DNA from 2 places in the Arthrobacter sp. MYb224 genome. Region 2 is predicted to be linked to the other one. Evidence: predicted binding sites of a transcription regulator. Region 2 holds the regulator's gene; the other holds the start of a gene.
The links. The regulator HrcA, encoded in region 2, represses chaperone genes, less so after heat shock. The targets are predictions, from matches to a motif close to TTNGCACTCGNNNNNNNCGAGTGCNAA.
Positions count from the first base shown of each region.

Region 1: the regulator HrcA is predicted to act here: its motif matches at 6,358-6,384, upstream of groL (chaperonin GroEL).

Region 1 covers NZ_PCPU01000007.1:150,615-158,799, reverse strand. The annotation lists gene CQ017_RS14220 (hypothetical protein) at 1-383, shown strand, start outside; gene CQ017_RS14215 (GNAT family N-acetyltransferase) at 385-951, opposite strand; tRNA gene CQ017_RS14210 (tRNA-Val) at 1,355-1,431, shown strand; gene CQ017_RS14205 (Atu2307/SP_0267 family LLM class monooxygenase) at 1,508-2,563, opposite strand; gene CQ017_RS14200 (threonine/serine exporter ThrE family protein) at 2,762-4,432, shown strand; gene CQ017_RS14195 (uracil-DNA glycosylase) at 4,429-5,202, opposite strand; gene CQ017_RS14190 (DUF3263 domain-containing protein) at 5,357-5,647, shown strand; gene CQ017_RS14185 (LytR C-terminal domain-containing protein) at 5,693-6,295, shown strand; gene groL (chaperonin GroEL) at 6,585-8,185, shown strand, end outside.
Region 2 covers NZ_PCPU01000001.1:220,464-228,648, reverse strand. The annotation lists gene lepA (translation elongation factor 4) at 1-566, shown strand, start outside; gene hemW (radical SAM family heme chaperone HemW) at 567-1,796, shown strand; gene CQ017_RS01105 (DUF4870 domain-containing protein) at 1,814-2,215, opposite strand; gene CQ017_RS01100 (DUF3097 domain-containing protein) at 2,307-3,176, opposite strand; gene hrcA (heat-inducible transcriptional repressor HrcA) at 3,302-4,315, shown strand; gene dnaJ (molecular chaperone DnaJ) at 4,367-5,491, shown strand; gene CQ017_RS01085 (16S rRNA (uracil(1498)-N(3))-methyltransferase) at 5,494-6,267, shown strand; gene CQ017_RS01080 (GerMN domain-containing protein) at 6,349-7,161, opposite strand; gene CQ017_RS01075 (PhoH family protein) at 7,560-8,185, shown strand, end outside.

The DNA of each region.
Region 1 (8,185 bases), on a different contig from region 2:
TGCGTGCCCGCTACCCGCTGGCAGCCGTCGGCTTCTACTTCGTGCAACGCGCCACCATTTTAGAAACCGAACCGGCAGCTTTCCGACGTACCGTGGACATGATCCGCAAGCTGCGCGATTTCGGCGATGGCTTTGGCTATACAGCGACCGGACTTTTGCTTGTGGACTGGGATGACAGTGCCGAGCAGCCAGAGGTCAAGGCGGTGCACCACCCGGTGCCCGAAGATGTCGGCACCGCTCAGTTCCTAAATGCCATGGTTGACTCGGTGTTGAAAGTTACTCCGATCGACTTGCATGAGTCGGCGCGCGCTCGCCGAGCCGGTGAGGTCGTGCCAGTGCCAGGGCATGAGCTCGTCGATGAGCTACAAGAAGCGCTCTTTTAGCTCATCTGGTTGTGTGAACTTGTGGCGAATGCCAAGAGCTCGGCAAAGGTCGAACCGAGTGGCCAGCCAGTGTGCTGGAGGCGATGTCACGCTGCGGTGGGGGAGACAACCAATCCGATGCGAGAGCAGTGGCGCGATAAATGTACTTGGTCCGCCCGTCGGATTCGAAAGTTCGTTCGCGTTCCCATCGCTCGGAGCGTTCGTAGGCTGCCCAGGAGCTGGGATTTGCCGAATCGATGACGGTGATGGGTATGCAGCCTGCCTGCACCACATACTCCAGGCGTAGGTCTGTCACTTGCTGGCGTATGCCTTGGCGCCGATATTCCGGGCGGACCGCCATGCAGCCTAATTCAAGCGCGCCCATGGCGCTAGTTGGAGCCAGCACCGCGTCGTGCACGACTCCGGCTGCGACCAGAACACCTGAGTCACGGACGCTGACCACACAACGTGCGCGGTCAATTTTTTGATTCCATCGATCATCAATTTCCGGATACAAAGTCGCCATCTCGGTGCGTGCGGCACCAGCAGGAGCTGTTGATGACAGGGCATAGCGAAGGGTAGGGCGCACTGGGAACCGTCCTAAATGCTAAGACGAACGAACTATCTGGCTATTGCTGTTGTGTGGGACGCAGAGCAATGGGTTTCGTTGGCCTTCAGGGGACCGCAGCCGGTGGCTTACGGCAACGTCCTTGCAGGGCCCAGTATGAGCTCGAGGAACTAAAAAAATTATGCATTCAATCTCTGCTCGTTAGCAAGAGAAAATAGGGGCAATAAAGTGAAATCTAGATAAACGAAAGGCACTATTATTTTAGGTCTGCCGTAGTCGGCTTTTCTCTTGAGCTCCTGCCCTAGGACGGTGGCGTGATGGGCGACGTAGCCGCTAGCTGTGGGGCAGCTGGCGCCGATTTTGCGGCCAAGGCAAAGACCGCTAAGATCGTTTAGGTGCTTGACCGGGAGGTTGACGCAAAGATGGATCTTTAGCTCAGTTGGTTAGAGCGTTCGCCTCACACGCGAAAGGTCGCTGGTTCGAGTCCAGTAAGATCCACCAAATAAAGAGAAAACCACCGCCGGCGGTGGTTTTCTCTTTATTTAACTGCTTTTAGTGGATCGCGCGTTGCCGGTGGTTATTTGGCGAGTAACTCGTGAACCAGCGGTTTGACTTCGTTGCCAAGCAGCTCGATGCTCTCGAGCATGGTCTCGTGTGGCAAAGAGCCTGCCGAATATTTGATGTCTACTCGACCTAGTCCGAGGCTTCTGGTGACCTTCGCCATCTTGGTGGCGACGGTCTGCGGACTACCGGCCATCATGGAACCTTCAGGCCCCATAGCGGCCTCCAAGCGCATTTTGCTAACCGGCGGCCAGCCGCGTTCGGCGCCCAAGCGATTCATGGTGCGCTGATAGTGCGGCCACAACAGTTCGAGAGCTTCCGCATCGGTCGGTGCAACCAATCCGTGGAAGTGCGCACCCACCTTTTGAGGTTGCTTGCCCAGCTCTTTCAACGCGCGGTGGTAAAGCTGAACTAGCTGCTCGAAGGCTGATGGCTGGCCGCCAATGATTGCGAGAAAGAGTGGAAGGCCGTGGCGAGCGGCGCGAAGTACCGACTGCGGGCTGCCGCCGACGCCCACCCAAGTGGTGAGCGCATCGTTTTCCAATAGCGGGTACAGCTGTTGGCTGTTCAAAGCGCCGCGGTGTTCTCCAGACCAGGTCACGGGCTCTCCGGATCGGACCTTAGCCAGGAGATCGAGTTTTTCTTCGAAGAGAGACTCATAGTCCTCGAGGTTGAGCCCAAACAACGGGAAGGACTCGATGAAGGATCCGCGTCCGGCGATAATTTCGGCACGTCCCTGCGCGATGGCATCGAGCGTTGCGAAGCGCTCGTACACCCGAACCGGGTCATCGCTGGAGAGCACCGTTACCGCGGTACCGAGGCGGATCTTGTCGGTGACTTGCGCCAGCGCCGCGAGAATTATTTCCGGCGACGATACAGCATAATCGTCTCGGTGATGTTCACCAACGCCGAAGAAATCAAGGCCAACTTCTTCGGCCTTCTGCCCTTCGACGATGACGTTGCGAATAACCTGAGCGTGCGATAACTGCTTGCCCTGCTGGTCTTCGGAGAGATCCCCGAAAGTTTCAACACCAATTTCAGGCCGGAGGCTTGTTTGACCGATGGAACTCACAATGATCCTCTTCTCTTAGATTTCCATGCAATTGCATCTAAGTGGGTAACCAGTCCACCGATAAATTTATTTCCGACAGCAAAAATGCCAGATGTGTTCAGGGATACTCGGCCTATTTTGATTCCATTCTCCCGCTTTACTTGCCGTGGTTGTATCGTGAGGATGACGAATAGAACAAGAGCCTAGGGGGAGTGATTCGTGGCGCAGCAAGACCATGGTGAGAAGCACGCGGATTCGAAAAATCCAGGAGAAGATCCTTCGCCATTGGCCGGGTCGCTACCTCGTATTTCGACGAGTGAAATCAACATGGGGCACCTTCCCGAGACGGCGTCTTTTGAGACGACCATGGCCTCCGAGCTACCGCTAAATACCGCGGTAAGTGCGAGCGTTGCGTCAGCGGACGTGGCGGATATCGAGTCGCGTACCGGCCAGGTCTACACCTCTGATGACGGCATTACACTGATGCCTACACGGGCCAACCCGGTGGCTCGCCGTTTGCTGGCAAAAATGTGGATCTCGGATACGCCGCCGACTGAGGCGCTGAAGGTCGTTGACCGATTGCGCGGCACCCCCTACGCGAACCCTAGGGTCAACGTCGATCAAGATGCTTCGGCGCGGCGAACCATGGAGTTTGCGCTGGACCTTGGCGAAACGCTGATTCGCTATGGGGCTGGTGCTTTGGAAGTGGAAACCAGCATCATCGCGGTGACCGCAGCCCTAGGGCTTAGCCACCTAGACGTGGATATCACCAATCAATCGTTGCACCTGAACTACAGCCCGCCAGAAGCTGAGAGCTACTCTATCCTGCGCGTGGTGCGTTCGTACACTACGAACTACGCGGGCATGGTGATGGTGCACGAGCTGGTTTCGGACATCATCGCTGGCGGTGTTTCGCGGACCGAATCTGCCAAGCGGCTTAAAAGGATCACACGGAAGCCGAAGCCTTTCCCGCGTTGGTTCGTTGCGGTTGGCCAATCGGTTTTCGCCGCCGCCTTCGTCCTGTTCATCGGCGGTTCATGGCTCGGTGCACTCGTCGCGATGGCTTCGTCCTGGCTGATCTCGCAGATAGGCCGGTATGGATCCCGATGGCGGGTCCCAGAGTTCTTCACCGTGGCGACCTCGACTTTTACCGTCACCGGAATAGCCTTGCTTAGCCATCAGGTCCACGCACCATTGGATCCGGCGTTGGTAGTCTCTGGTGGCATCTTGCTTCTGCTGCCTTCTGGCAGATTTGTTTCGGCGCTGCAAGACGCAATCAATGGCTTCCCGGTCACCGCGGTCGGACGTCTATTTTCCGCTGGGTTGACCTATACGGCAATACTTTCCGGGATCTCCGCGGCGTTGGTGGTTTCATCCGTATTGGGCGGGGACAAGGTGGATGTCCATAAAATCGTCGCCACCGATTATCCGACATGGATGCTGATCGCCTTGGTAGCAGTCGCCATTCTGGCCGGTTCGGTCACCGAGCAGACCGCACAGCGCTTGTTGCTGCCTACCGCGTTGATCGCGGTCGGCGGCTATCTGGTGCTGCTCTTGGCGGAGCAGGTCGGGCTTGGCGCTCGGGCAACGCCAGCGGTGGTGTCCACGGCCATTGGCTTCGCTGCGCGCTTCCTGGCGGACAAGCTGAATTCACCTCAGCTGGTGATCGCAGCCCCCGCGGTCATGTTCATGCTGCCTGGCCTGATGATCTTCCGGGCCATGTACGGCATCGTTTTCGAGGTGGATGAAATGTTCGCCGGCCTGGTGGAAATGTTCAACGCGTTTGCAATCATGCTGTCCATCGCCGGTGGTGTGGTCTTCGGCGACACACTGTGCCGTCCGCTGGCCTCCAACGCACGGCGCGAACGCCGACGCATCCGCCGCCGCTAGCCGGCCGGCAGTTTCCATTCAATAGGCGCCTGGCCGATTTCGGCCAGGCGCCTATTGATTTGCGAAAAATGCTTTGACCCAAAGAATCCACGTGAAGCGGACAACGGGGAAGGATGAGCGCTGCGAAGCTGGGGCATATTGTTCATCAGGGTACCAAGCTTCTGTGCGTGGGCACCCCACAGAACAGCCACCACCGGCACCTTGCGGGCATTGAGCGTAGCGATAATCGCTTCAACTACCGGTGCCCAGCCAAGCTTCTGGTGACTGCCGGCGTTAGACGCAGTCACAGAGAGAACCTGATTGAGCAGCATGACCCCTTGCTCATGCCAGGCGCCGAGGTCTGGATGCCCAGCTTCGGGCACGCCAAGATCTACGAACAGCTCCTTGTAAATGTTGCGCAAGCTACGCGGCAGGGGGCGCACGTTCTTCGCTGCGGCGAAGGCCAAGCCATTCGCCTGTCCGGGCGTCGGATAGGGGTCTTGACCCATGATCAGGACTTTGATCTCGGCTACGGGTAGCGATAGTGCGCGCAACATCACCTCTGGGGCCGGGAGTATCTGCTCGCCAGCCTGTGAGCGTGCCGCCAACTTACGTGCGATTTCCTGCAACACGCCATCGAGCGGTTCCAAAGTGGAAACCCAATCCGCGGCGATAAACCCGCGACTTGCCAGCGATTTTGCACCAAAGAAGAAGGGGAAGTCTTCGGTGGAATATGCCGGCGGCGCGGTAGGCTCGGGAGCGTCGAAAAGGGCGGGCTGCTCGTTGTTCATGGCAATCATTCTGCCGGTTTTCCGGCGCGGTTGTGCCGCGTTACACGGCACGGCGTTGGTTGATTGGTTAGAATATCGGTGGTGTGTCCACCACGCGTGGATAAATATGCATGAATAAACCCGACTTTTCGAAGTTCTAGGATGAGGTGAACGTATGGCTGGCAATGAGGTTTTAGTGGATTTCGTGATGAACCCCGATTCCGAGCTGGATGAGCGTTCGCAACAGATCTTGAACATGGAGAAGCTGTGGTGGAAGTATGCCGGAGCCAAGGAACAAGCTATTACCAAGCAGTTCTCTATCTCGCCGACAAACTACTATCAGCTACTCAACCAGCTGATCGACACGGATGCGGCGATGGCCTATGACCCAATGCTGGTAAAGCGGTTGCGTAGACTTCGATCTACTAAGCGTCGTGTGAGCGGTACCGTCGGCGGGGAACGCTAAGTTCATAGCCGGCCTCGGCCAGCCAGACCTCGAGCAAGGACAAGAATGACCAACTACCCACGTGACGAATTCGATCGCGTTCCGGAGTTTAGTACCCGCGTTGGGTCGCATCATGCCCACGGCTGGGCGCAGTCTGCCGCCACCAAGGGCAAGGACAGCAAGCTTCGTTGGGTAGTTCTGTCCGCGATTGCGGTGTTGTTGATTGGTGGTGCCGGATTCTTCTTTGGTCCAGGCGTTGCCGATCGTCTAGCAGGGTCCGAACCGAGGCAAACCTCGGCACCGGCGGAGAGCGAAGGCTCTTCTGACCAAAGCGAAGCCGCATCCGAAAGCGCAACTCCGTCTAGCACCATCGATGACGCTGACGTGTTGTACGGACAACTCATCGGCGTGTACAACGGCGCAAGTATTGCAGGAGCTGCAGGGGCAGGCGAAGAATTGCTTGCCGAGGCTGATTTCACGAATATCGTGACGGATAATTGGACCCGAGACGCCGAGACCTCGACGGTGTATTACATGTCCGAGGCCTACCGGACCACCGCGGAAAAAGCCGCCGAAGTCTTGAACATCGATGAGGTTCTGCAGACCCGGAACATCCCCAACCGAGTTTCGGTCGTCCTTGGCGCTGACGATACGTTGAACTCGAAGTAATAATTAGCTTCGCTCACAGCCGATCAGCTTGCACTCGCCATGCGAGAGTGCCAATATTTGTATTAGCACTCATGCGTTACGACTGCTAATGCCGATCGGTTGTTCGTTTTAGAATCGAACCCTTTCGTCTCGGCGGTTGCTCAACGCACGGAGCGTGAAGAATACCTCAGATAGCGAGAGCTAATCCGAATTGTCGGCCCGATGCCGGCAACGGTGTGCTCGTCCGTCGCGGGCGCTGTCTGTCGGTTGCATTTTCGCAAAATCGTCCCCGAAAGGACCGAAAGCCACTATGGCCAAGATGATTGCATTTGACGAGGAAGCACGCCGCGGACTTGAGCGCGGCCTGAACATTCTGGCGGACGCCGTTAAGGTGACCTTGGGCCCACGCGGCCGCAACGTTGTTTTGGAGAAGAAGTGGGGCGCACCCACTATCACCAACGACGGTGTGTCCATCGCCAAGGAAATCGAGCTCGAGGATCCATACGAGAAGATCGGTGCCGAGCTCGTCAAGGAAGTTGCCAAGAAGACTGACGACGTCGCCGGTGACGGTACCACCACCGCTACCGTGCTCGCTCAGGCTCTGGTCAAGGAAGGCCTGCGCAACGTTGCTGCCGGCGCCGACCCAATCGCGCTACGCCGCGGCATCGACAAGGCTGTAGAAGCCGTCACCGCCGAGCTGTTCACCGCTGCTAAGAAGATCGAATCCAAGGAGCAGATCGCTGCTACCGCTTCGATCTCCGCTGGCGATCCAGAAATCGGCGCACTGATCGCCGAAGCACTGGACAAGGTTGGCGAGCAGGGCGTTATCACCGTAGAAGAGTCCAACACCTTCGGCCTTGAGCTGGAGCTGGCCGAGGGCATGCGCTTCGACAAGGGCTACATTTCCGCATATTTCGTCACCGACGCTGAGCGTCAGGAGACCGTGCTGGAAGACCCTTACATCCTGATCGTCAACTCGAAGATCTCCTCGGTCAAGGATATGGTTTCCTTGCTGGAGAAGGTCATGCAGTCGAACAAGTCGCTGCTGATCATCGCCGAAGACGTAGAGGGCGAAGCACTGGCCACCCTGATCCTGAACAAGATCCGTGGCCTGTTCAAGTCTGTAGCCGTCAAGGCTCCAGGCTTCGGCGATCGTCGCAAGGCAATGCTGACCGACATCGCACTGCTGACCGGTGGCCAGGTTGTTTCCGAGGAAATCGGCCTGTCGTTGGACACCGTTGGCCTCGAAGTTCTGGGTACCGCCCGCAAGGTCGTTATCACCAAGGACGAGACCACCATCGTTGAAGGCGGCGGCGACGCCGACGCTATCGAGGGCCGCAAGGCGCAGATCGCAGCCGAAATCAAGAACACCGATTCGGACTACGACCGCGAGAAGCTGCAGGAGCGCCACGCAAAGCTTTCCGGTGGTGTCGCTGTGCTGAAGGCCGGCGCCGCAACCGAGGTGGAGCTCAAGGAGCGCAAGCACCGCATCGAAGATGCTGTGCGTAACGCTAAGGCAGCTGTTGAAGAGGGCATCGTCGCCGGTGGTGGCGTGGCTCTGATTCAGGCAGGCGCCGCAGCATTCGCCAAGCTTGAGTTGGAAGGCGACGAAGCCACCGGCGCGAACATTGTTCGTGTTGGCATCGAAGCACCACTGAAGCAGATCGCACTGAACGCCGGCATGGAGCCAGGCGTAGTCGCCGACAAGGTCAAGGGCCTGCCAGCTGGCCACGGCCTGAACGCTGCCACCGGTCAGTACGTTGACCTGCTGGAAGCCGGCGTCAATGACCCAGTGAAGGTGACTCGTTCGGCCCTGCAGAACGCTGCATCTATCGCAGGTCTGTTCCTCACCACCGAGGCAGTCGTTGCAGATAAGCCAGCTCCTGCTGGCGCTGCCATGCCAGGTGGCGA
Region 2 (8,185 bases):
TCATCGGCTCGGTCATGGAATTGTGCCAGGGACGTCGCGGCACCTTGCGCGGTATGGATTACCTCAGCGAAGAACGCGTAGAAATGCGCTACACGCTGCCGCTGGCCGAGATCGTTTTCGATTTCTTCGACCATCTGAAGTCACGTACGCGTGGTTACGCATCCTTGGACTGGAAGGCCGACGGAAGCCAGATTGCAGACCTGGTCAAGGTCGATATTCTTCTGCAGGGGGAGCAGGTGGACGCGTTTAGCGCGATCACCCACCGCGACAAGGCGTACTCATACGGCGTGATGATGACCGGCAAGCTGCGTGAACTGATTCCACGCCAGCAGTTCGAGGTGCCGATTCAGGCTGCCATCGGTTCGCGCATCATCGCCCGCGAGTCCATTCGCGCCATCCGCAAGGATGTGCTGGCCAAGTGCTATGGCGGCGATATCAGCCGCAAGCGCAAGCTGCTGGAAAAGCAGAAGGCCGGTAAGAAGCGAATGAAGATGGTCGGCCGCGTGGAGGTTCCCCAGGAAGCCTTCATCGCCGCGTTGTCCACCGGCGAAGAGAAAAAGAAGTAAATGCCCTCAGTTTTGCCTGATGGCGATCCGGCTCCGGCCGATGGTCTGCTCCCCGCATTGTGTTCACACAATGCGCAGGAGCGGACCATGTCCTTTTATGTACATATTCCGTTCTGCACGGTGCGCTGCGGATACTGCGACTTCAACACCTACACCGCAAAGGAACTTGGTTCCGGGGCGAGCCAAGCCAGCTATGCGGCCACCGTCAGCCAGGAAATCAGCTTCGCTCGGCAAGTGATGGACAAATCTGGCTTGCCGCATCGTGAAATCGAGACCGTGTTCTTCGGTGGCGGCACCCCGACCCTACTGCCAGCCAGCGACCTGGTGTCGGTTTTGGCACGCATCAACAGCGAATTCGGGCTGAAGCCCGGCGCCGAGGTCACTACCGAGGCGAACCCGGATTCGGTGACCCGTGAAAGCCTGCAAGAGCTCAAGGACGGCGGGTTCACCCGCGTGTCCTTTGGCATGCAGTCGGCGGTGCCACATGTGCTGGCGGTGCTGGAGCGAACCCACGATCCCAAGGGCGTGCCGCAGGTGGTCCGCTGGGCTCGCGAAGTGGGTCTCCAGGTGAGCGTCGATCTGATCTATGGGACTCCGGGGGAGTCCTTGGAGGATTGGCGCACCAGCGTGGAAGCGGCTTTGAGCTATGAACCGGATCACATTTCGGCCTACGCGCTGATTATTGAAGAGGGCACCAAGCTTGCGGCGCAGATTCGCCGCGGACAGGTACCGAACATCGACGATGACGATCATGCCGAAAAGTATCAGCTGGCCGATGAAATGTTCGCGGCCGCGGGCTTCCGCTGGTATGAAGTTAGCAACTGGGCCAAGGGCGAAGGGCATGCTTGCCGGCATAACGTTGCCTACTGGCAAGGCGGAGACTGGTGGGGCGCCGGACCGGGTGCCCATTCGCATGTTGGTGGCCTGCGCTGGTGGAATGTGAAGCATCCTTCGGCCTACCAGCAGCGGATCGACGGCGGGATTTCCCCGGGCCACGGCCGCGAGTTCCCCGATGCCGAGGCAGTCAAACTGGAGCGCACGATGCTGCTGACCCGGTTGGGCAGCGGCATGCCGATCGCCGAATTGGATGAGCATGGCCGTCGGGCAGTTGCCGGACTCATTGCCGACGAGCTGATCGAACCGCAGTCGGCCTTTGCCGGAACGATCGTGTTAACGCAACGAGGTCGGCTCCTGGCCGACCTTGTAGTGCGGGAACTGTTGGACTTCTAAAGTTTCAGCAAGGATTGTTACTTCATTAGCCGCAGGTTGAATGCGTAGCGGTATGGGCGTCCCTTGTTAGCCTGGATGGCTGCACGGGCGCCCATCAGCGTCATATAGACCCAAAGCGCCACGGTGGCTACCGCGAACGCCCAGCCAAACCCGGGAACCAGGGTGAGCACGTTCAGCACGATGGCCAAAATGGTCAGCGGAAACGTGAAGTTGAAGGCTTCTTTCGACTCCTGCGAGGTAAAAGGTCCACGGTCGCGGTACACGGCGAAGATGATGGCCGCGGGAATGCATCCCAGTACCGCGCCGAAATGCGACATCATGGCCCATTGGCGATCCTCGGAAGGAGTCAAGGGCAAAGCCGAGACCTTGGAACCTTCGAAACGTGAATTTTCCGGCGGTACGGTCTTGCGTGCAGTCACGTGGCGCTTCCTTGTTTAGCAGTGGGTGGTCGATCTGATTCTATCGAGGATCTAGCGACGCAGAGTACAACCCGCCCTAAAAATCCAACTATTAGTCAATCGTTAGGAAACCGTAATCTTCGCTGGTTAGAAAATCGATGAGCTCCTCGACCTTACCCAGCAGCTGCGGTTCAAGCTGTGCGTAGTGGTCAACTCGGGAAAGGATGCGCTGCCAACCCAGCCCGATGTCCTCGGCAGTTGAATGCGGCCAGCCGAACGCGCGTAATATTCCGGTTTTCCAATCCGTTCCACGGGGGATCACCGGCCACTTCTCAATATTAAGTGCTGCCGGTTTCACCGCCTGCCACACGTCGACATACGGATGACCAAGAATCAGGACATGATTCGCCGCACCGGGAACCGCCATCGCTTCCTTCACGATACGTTCTTCCTTGGTGCCCGCAATCAGGTGGTCAACCAAGATCCCCAGACGCCGTTCGGGCGAGGGATTGAAAGCGCGAATGGCGCCGGCAAGATCGTCGACGCCATGCAGAGGCTCAACGACGATGCCTTCCACGCGCAGGTCATGGCCCCAGACTTTCTCCACTAGTTCGGCATCGTGCTTGCCTTCGACCCAGATCCGGCTGGCGCGTGCCTCGCGGGCCTTCAAACCGGTGACCGCCCGGGAACCGGAAGCTGAAACCATGGTCTTTGGCGCCAATGCCTTGGCTTGTGGCTCAACGATCTCCACCGGCTCGCCTTCGAGCAGGAAGCCGAAGCCCGCTTGGAAAGAGCGGGTCTTGCCCCGCCGGTCTTCTAAAACGATCACCCGCATTCCTCCGGACTTCTCGGTACGCACCACTTCGCCGACCCAACCGCTGTCCACGTCTTCGAGTAGTAGGCCCATTGATATCGGAACTTGACGCAGTTTTTTCGGTGCAGGTGCACTGAGGTCGTGGGCTCCCCAGGAGTAATTGGTCACGTACTGCCTTTCGCTGTGATCGAATACGCTCGAAATCCAATGCTAGCAACCGATGTAGGTATTAGACTTGGCACTTGATAGGTTAGAGTGCCAAATCCTTGCCGGAGTTCATAGGAGGTGTTGACGTGAGCGAGTTTCGACGTCTGGACGTTTTACGCGCCATTGTGGAGGACTACGTCCAGTCGCATGAACCGGTAGGTTCAAAGGCTTTGCTTGATCGGCATAACCTGGGAGTTTCTGCTGCCACGATTCGCAATGATATGGCCTTGCTGGAAGAGGAGGGGCTCATCGCTGCCCCGCACACCTCCTCGGGGAGAATACCCACGGAAAAGGGCTATCGCCGATTCGTTGACCAAATCGGCGAGCTTAAGCCGTTGTCTCGGGCGGAGCGCGAGGCCATCAACAAAATCTTGGATAATTCCCAGGATTTAGATGAGGTCTTGCATAGCACCGTGCGCTTGCTGGCACGTTTGACGAATCAGGTGGCGTTGATCCAGGTGCCGCACTATGACACCGCATCGCTGCGCAATCTGGACCTAGTCGGACTTGGCTCATCCCAGGTATTGATGGTCATGATTGCCTCCAATGGCACCGTCGACCAGCGGATGATCGGCACTTCCAGGGCGTATAGCGACGACGAACTGCAGGGTATGAAGCAAGGCGTGCTCAAGGCCTTTGGCGGTCGGCAGTTGGCAGATCTCGTAGGTTCGCTGGCCACCGAATCAATTCCGCTCCAGCTTCTGGAAGATACGCTGTTCATGACGGTGCTCGGTTCCTTGCAGGAGATGGCACGTGCGGCCAACACCCAGCGCATCGTGATGGCGGGGACCGCGAACCTTGCCCGTTCGGTGGGAGATTTCCCGCTGACGCTCACCCCGGTGCTCGAAGCGCTTGAAGAGCAGGTGGTGCTGCTGAAGCTGTTCTCCGAGTTGGAAGCGGACTCTCGGGGCGTGGCGGTAGCCATTGGCACCGAGCACCATTACGGGCAGCTTTCCGACGCAACGGTCATCGCGACAACCTATGGCTCGGACACCAGGAACAAGCTTGGAGTGCTCGGTCCGACGCGGATGAATTATCCAACCTCCATGTCTTCGGTCCGGGCGGTTGCCCGTTACCTGTCAAAGATTTTGACGAACTAGTTTCGTCAGCAACAACGTTTTATATTTTTACGAAAGGACACGGCGAATATCGTGAGCTCGCATTACGAGACGCTGGGTGTTGCCCAGGACGCGACCCCGCAGGAAATCAAGAGCGCCTACCGCAAGCTGGCGCGCAAGCTGCACCCCGATGTCAACCCAGGCGAGGGGGCAGCCGAGCAGTTCAAGCTCGTCACACGAGCCTATGAAGTCCTTTCCGACGAAAAGAAGCGCGCCAACTTCGACGCCACCGGCGACCTGAACGGCAACGGCCAGCAGGGATTCGGCGGCGGAGGCCAGAACTTCGGTGGCTTCGGCGACATCTTCGAACAGTTCTTCGGCGGCGGGCAAGCCCAAGGGCCGGCCTCGCGCACGCAGGCCGGCCGCGACGCGCTGATCACCATCACCATCGATTTGGTCGACGCGGTCAAGGGCACCGTATACCCGCTCGAGATGGAAACGGCCGTCACCTGCAAGGTCTGTGAAGGCTCTTGCTGCCGGCCCGGCACCAGCCCGGTTACCTGCGAAACCTGCCGCGGTGCGGGCCAGATCCAGCGTCCGGTGCGTTCCTTCCTCGGCCAGATGATGACCGTGGAAACTTGCCCGGCCTGCCGTGGCTTTGGCACGACCATTCCGGATCCATGCAATGAATGCAATGGCGAGGGACGCGTGCGCGAGCACGTCTCGAAGTCGCTGAACATTCCGGCCGGTGTCGACGCCGGCACTCGTATCCAGCTGCGCGGACAGGGCGAAGCCGGTCCCGGCGGCGGCCCGAACGGAAACCTCTTCGTCGAAATCGACGTACGCCGCCACAAGGTCTTCGAACGCGCGCAGACCGACTTGCACGCGAAGATGGCCATCCCAATGACCGGCGCCGCCCTCGGTTGCGAGCTGAAGCTGGAAACCTTCGATGGTGAACAGCAGATCACCGTGGAATCGGGCGCCCAGGACGGGGACACCATCACTCTGCCAGGGCTGGGTGTGCCGCGCCTGCGCGGTGGCAAGCGTGGCGACATCGTGGTGCACCTGCAGGTGGAGACTCCGACGAAGCTGGACGCCGCACAGCGTGAGCTGCTCGAGCAGCTGGCGGCATTGCGTGGCGAAGAGATGACCGCCGGCCGCGTCGAACAGTCCGGTGGAATGTTCTCGCGACTGCGTGACAAGTTGAACCAACGCTGAGCATGAGCAATCACAGCTTCGTGATCGACGCTCAGCAAGCAGCTGAGGCCATGGTGGGGGACAGTTTGGAGCTCACCGGGCCCGAGGCCCACCATGCGGTTGCGGTCAAGCGTGTGGCTCCCGGCGAAGAGCTGGACTTGCTCGACGGCACCGGGCTCCGGTTGCGAGTCAAGGTCAGTGCCGCGGCCAAGGACCTGCTCAGCGTGACCGTGGTGGAACGCATCGAAGAAGCGCCGCCGGTCCACCCGGTCGGCCTAGTGCAGGCGCTGGCCAAGGGCGACCGGGATCTACAGGCCGTGGAATCGGCGGTGGAACTGGGAATTTTCACGGTCCGCCCCTGGCAGGCCGATCGATCGATTGTGCGTTGGAATGGGCCGAAGACCGAAAAGGCCTTAGCTAAATGGCGTTCGCAGGTGCGTTCGGCACAGAAGCAGTCACGCCGCGCCTTCGAACCAAGGGTCTTGGAACCGCTCGGGTCCAAGGCTCTGGCCGGACAGATCGCGCAGCTTGCTGCCCAGGGCGAGCTGGTTCTGATCCTGCATGAATCAGCTAAATGCTCGGTGGCCGAGGAAACCCGGTCGTGGCTCGATTCGGCCCCGGCACATGCGGGGGTGACGTTGGTAGTGGGCCCCGAAGGCGGGATCAGCGACGCGGAGCTCGATCAGTTTGTCGGCGCTGGAGCCAAGGCCGCGCTCTTAGGCGAGCACGTGCTACGCGCTTCGACGGCCGGGCCGGCAGCCCTCGTTCTGGTTCGGCATCTGCTCGGAGAACTGTAGCCGCCGAAAGGTTCAGAAATTAAGAAGTTCCGCAGGCCGACGGCCTGCGGAACTTTTTAATTGGTAGCGAATATTCGCAGCCTATTTAATGGTGAACTCGCTGGATACCGAGGCGATCTTTTCTTCTGATCCGGATTCCCTGCCCCAGAAGGTGAGTTTGTAGGCGCCTACGCTCAGCTGCTTGGTGAAATCAAAGGAGCCATCGGGATTGACCGTATCTTCCGGGATTGGCTCCTCGGCGGTGAGCACGGTGAGCTTTCCCGACTTGTCCTTGCTCTCCAAGCTGTAATAGATACCGTCGCTGAACTTCGAGGCGCGAGCATTGAACTGGATCTGACCGGCCTTGCGGGTCGACCCGTATTGCGGATCGATAATCCAAATCGGGGCCATGAATGTGGCATCGCGGTCGTAGGAGTCCGCCAGTCGCAAGTCGCCGAAGACCGTGGCGTTGGCCCGGCCGTCAACCAGAATTCTCACTTTCGGTGGCAGCGAGCCAACGAGGAGGCCTGCATTGGACGCGGCGGCGGTGGCGGTGAACACCAGCTGCTGAATTGTGCGTTCGGAAAGGCCACGATCAAGCTTTGCACCGAAGACCTTCTCCGGTAGGTCCAGGGTGATCACATTGTCCTGGTTCATGGACACGCCAACTTCACCCGAAGGCTTCAGATGCGTGTACCACTCGGCATTGGCCGGCTTTTCGTTGAGCAGGTAGGAGATTGAATCGCCGATCGGCTCGCCAGTGGCGTTTTTTGTGGCGTACTCGCGGTAGAGGAAAACCCCGAGGTCCATATTTTCAAGCCAGTAGATCGGGAGCCTGTCGATCGGGGAATGGTGCTCCACCGAATCGTTGGCAGGAGGCAGTCCCACGGTACCCGCGGCAGTACTGATCGGCATTTCGTGGGATTCTTCGCGCGAGGCAAGACCGCAGCCAGCTGCTACGACGAGAGTTAAACAGACTCCGGTGACGGTTACCCGCTTGGAGATCAACCTCGTAATTCTTCCTTGCACTACTTACCAATCCGTTGATTATTCACTTGACACCTTGCTGTAAACCAGCTCTGGCGCTCAAATAGTTTGGCACATGATGGCGCCCGGGATCGCCAAAAAGGAGTCTAACGAAGGATTCGTAACCAAATCTATACCTTTACCACCACAGATGCTTTAGAATCACTTCAGATTTTTGTGCTCTAGCTACCTGCGAAATTATCCCCTAAGCGTGCTGAACTAGATAGACTGTAGGGGACAAGAACAATAATCATTGCCAAGCTCAGCAAAGGGGCACTAAGCACTGCATGCAGGTTGAACAGAACAAGATGCCGGTCGAATCCGGCCCCGCGTCATTGACGATCACCTTCGACACTCCCGAACTCATGGTTGCCACGCTCGGTCCAAGCGATGAATTGTTGCGCATTCTGACCGGCGCCTACCCGCTGGTGCAGTTTCGCCCCAATGGCGCTTCCTTGACCCTGGTTGGCGAGCCCGTGCAGGTGCGCAAGGCTCAGCGTGTGACCGAAGAGGCCCGTGCACTTGCCAGCCGCGGCTCCCGGATGAGCGCAGACACCATTGAGCAGATCATCAAGATGCTCTCCGCCGGTGGTGCCGATGCGCCCACCGACGTCCTCGGGCTGAAGATTCTCTCCGGACGGGGACGCGCGATCCGGCCGAAAACGCTGAATCAGAAAAGCTATGTCGACGCCATCGAAGACAACACGGTGACCTTCGGCGTGGGTCCTGCCGGTACCGGCAAAACTTTCCTGGCCATGGCTATGGCCGTGGCAGCCTTGCAGGCGAAAGAAGTCAGCCGCATCATCTTGACTCGTCCCGCCGTAGAAGCCGGGGAGAAACTGGGCTTTTTGCCCGGAAGCCTCACGGAGAAAATCGATCCCTATCTGCGTCCGCTCTATGATGCGCTGCACGA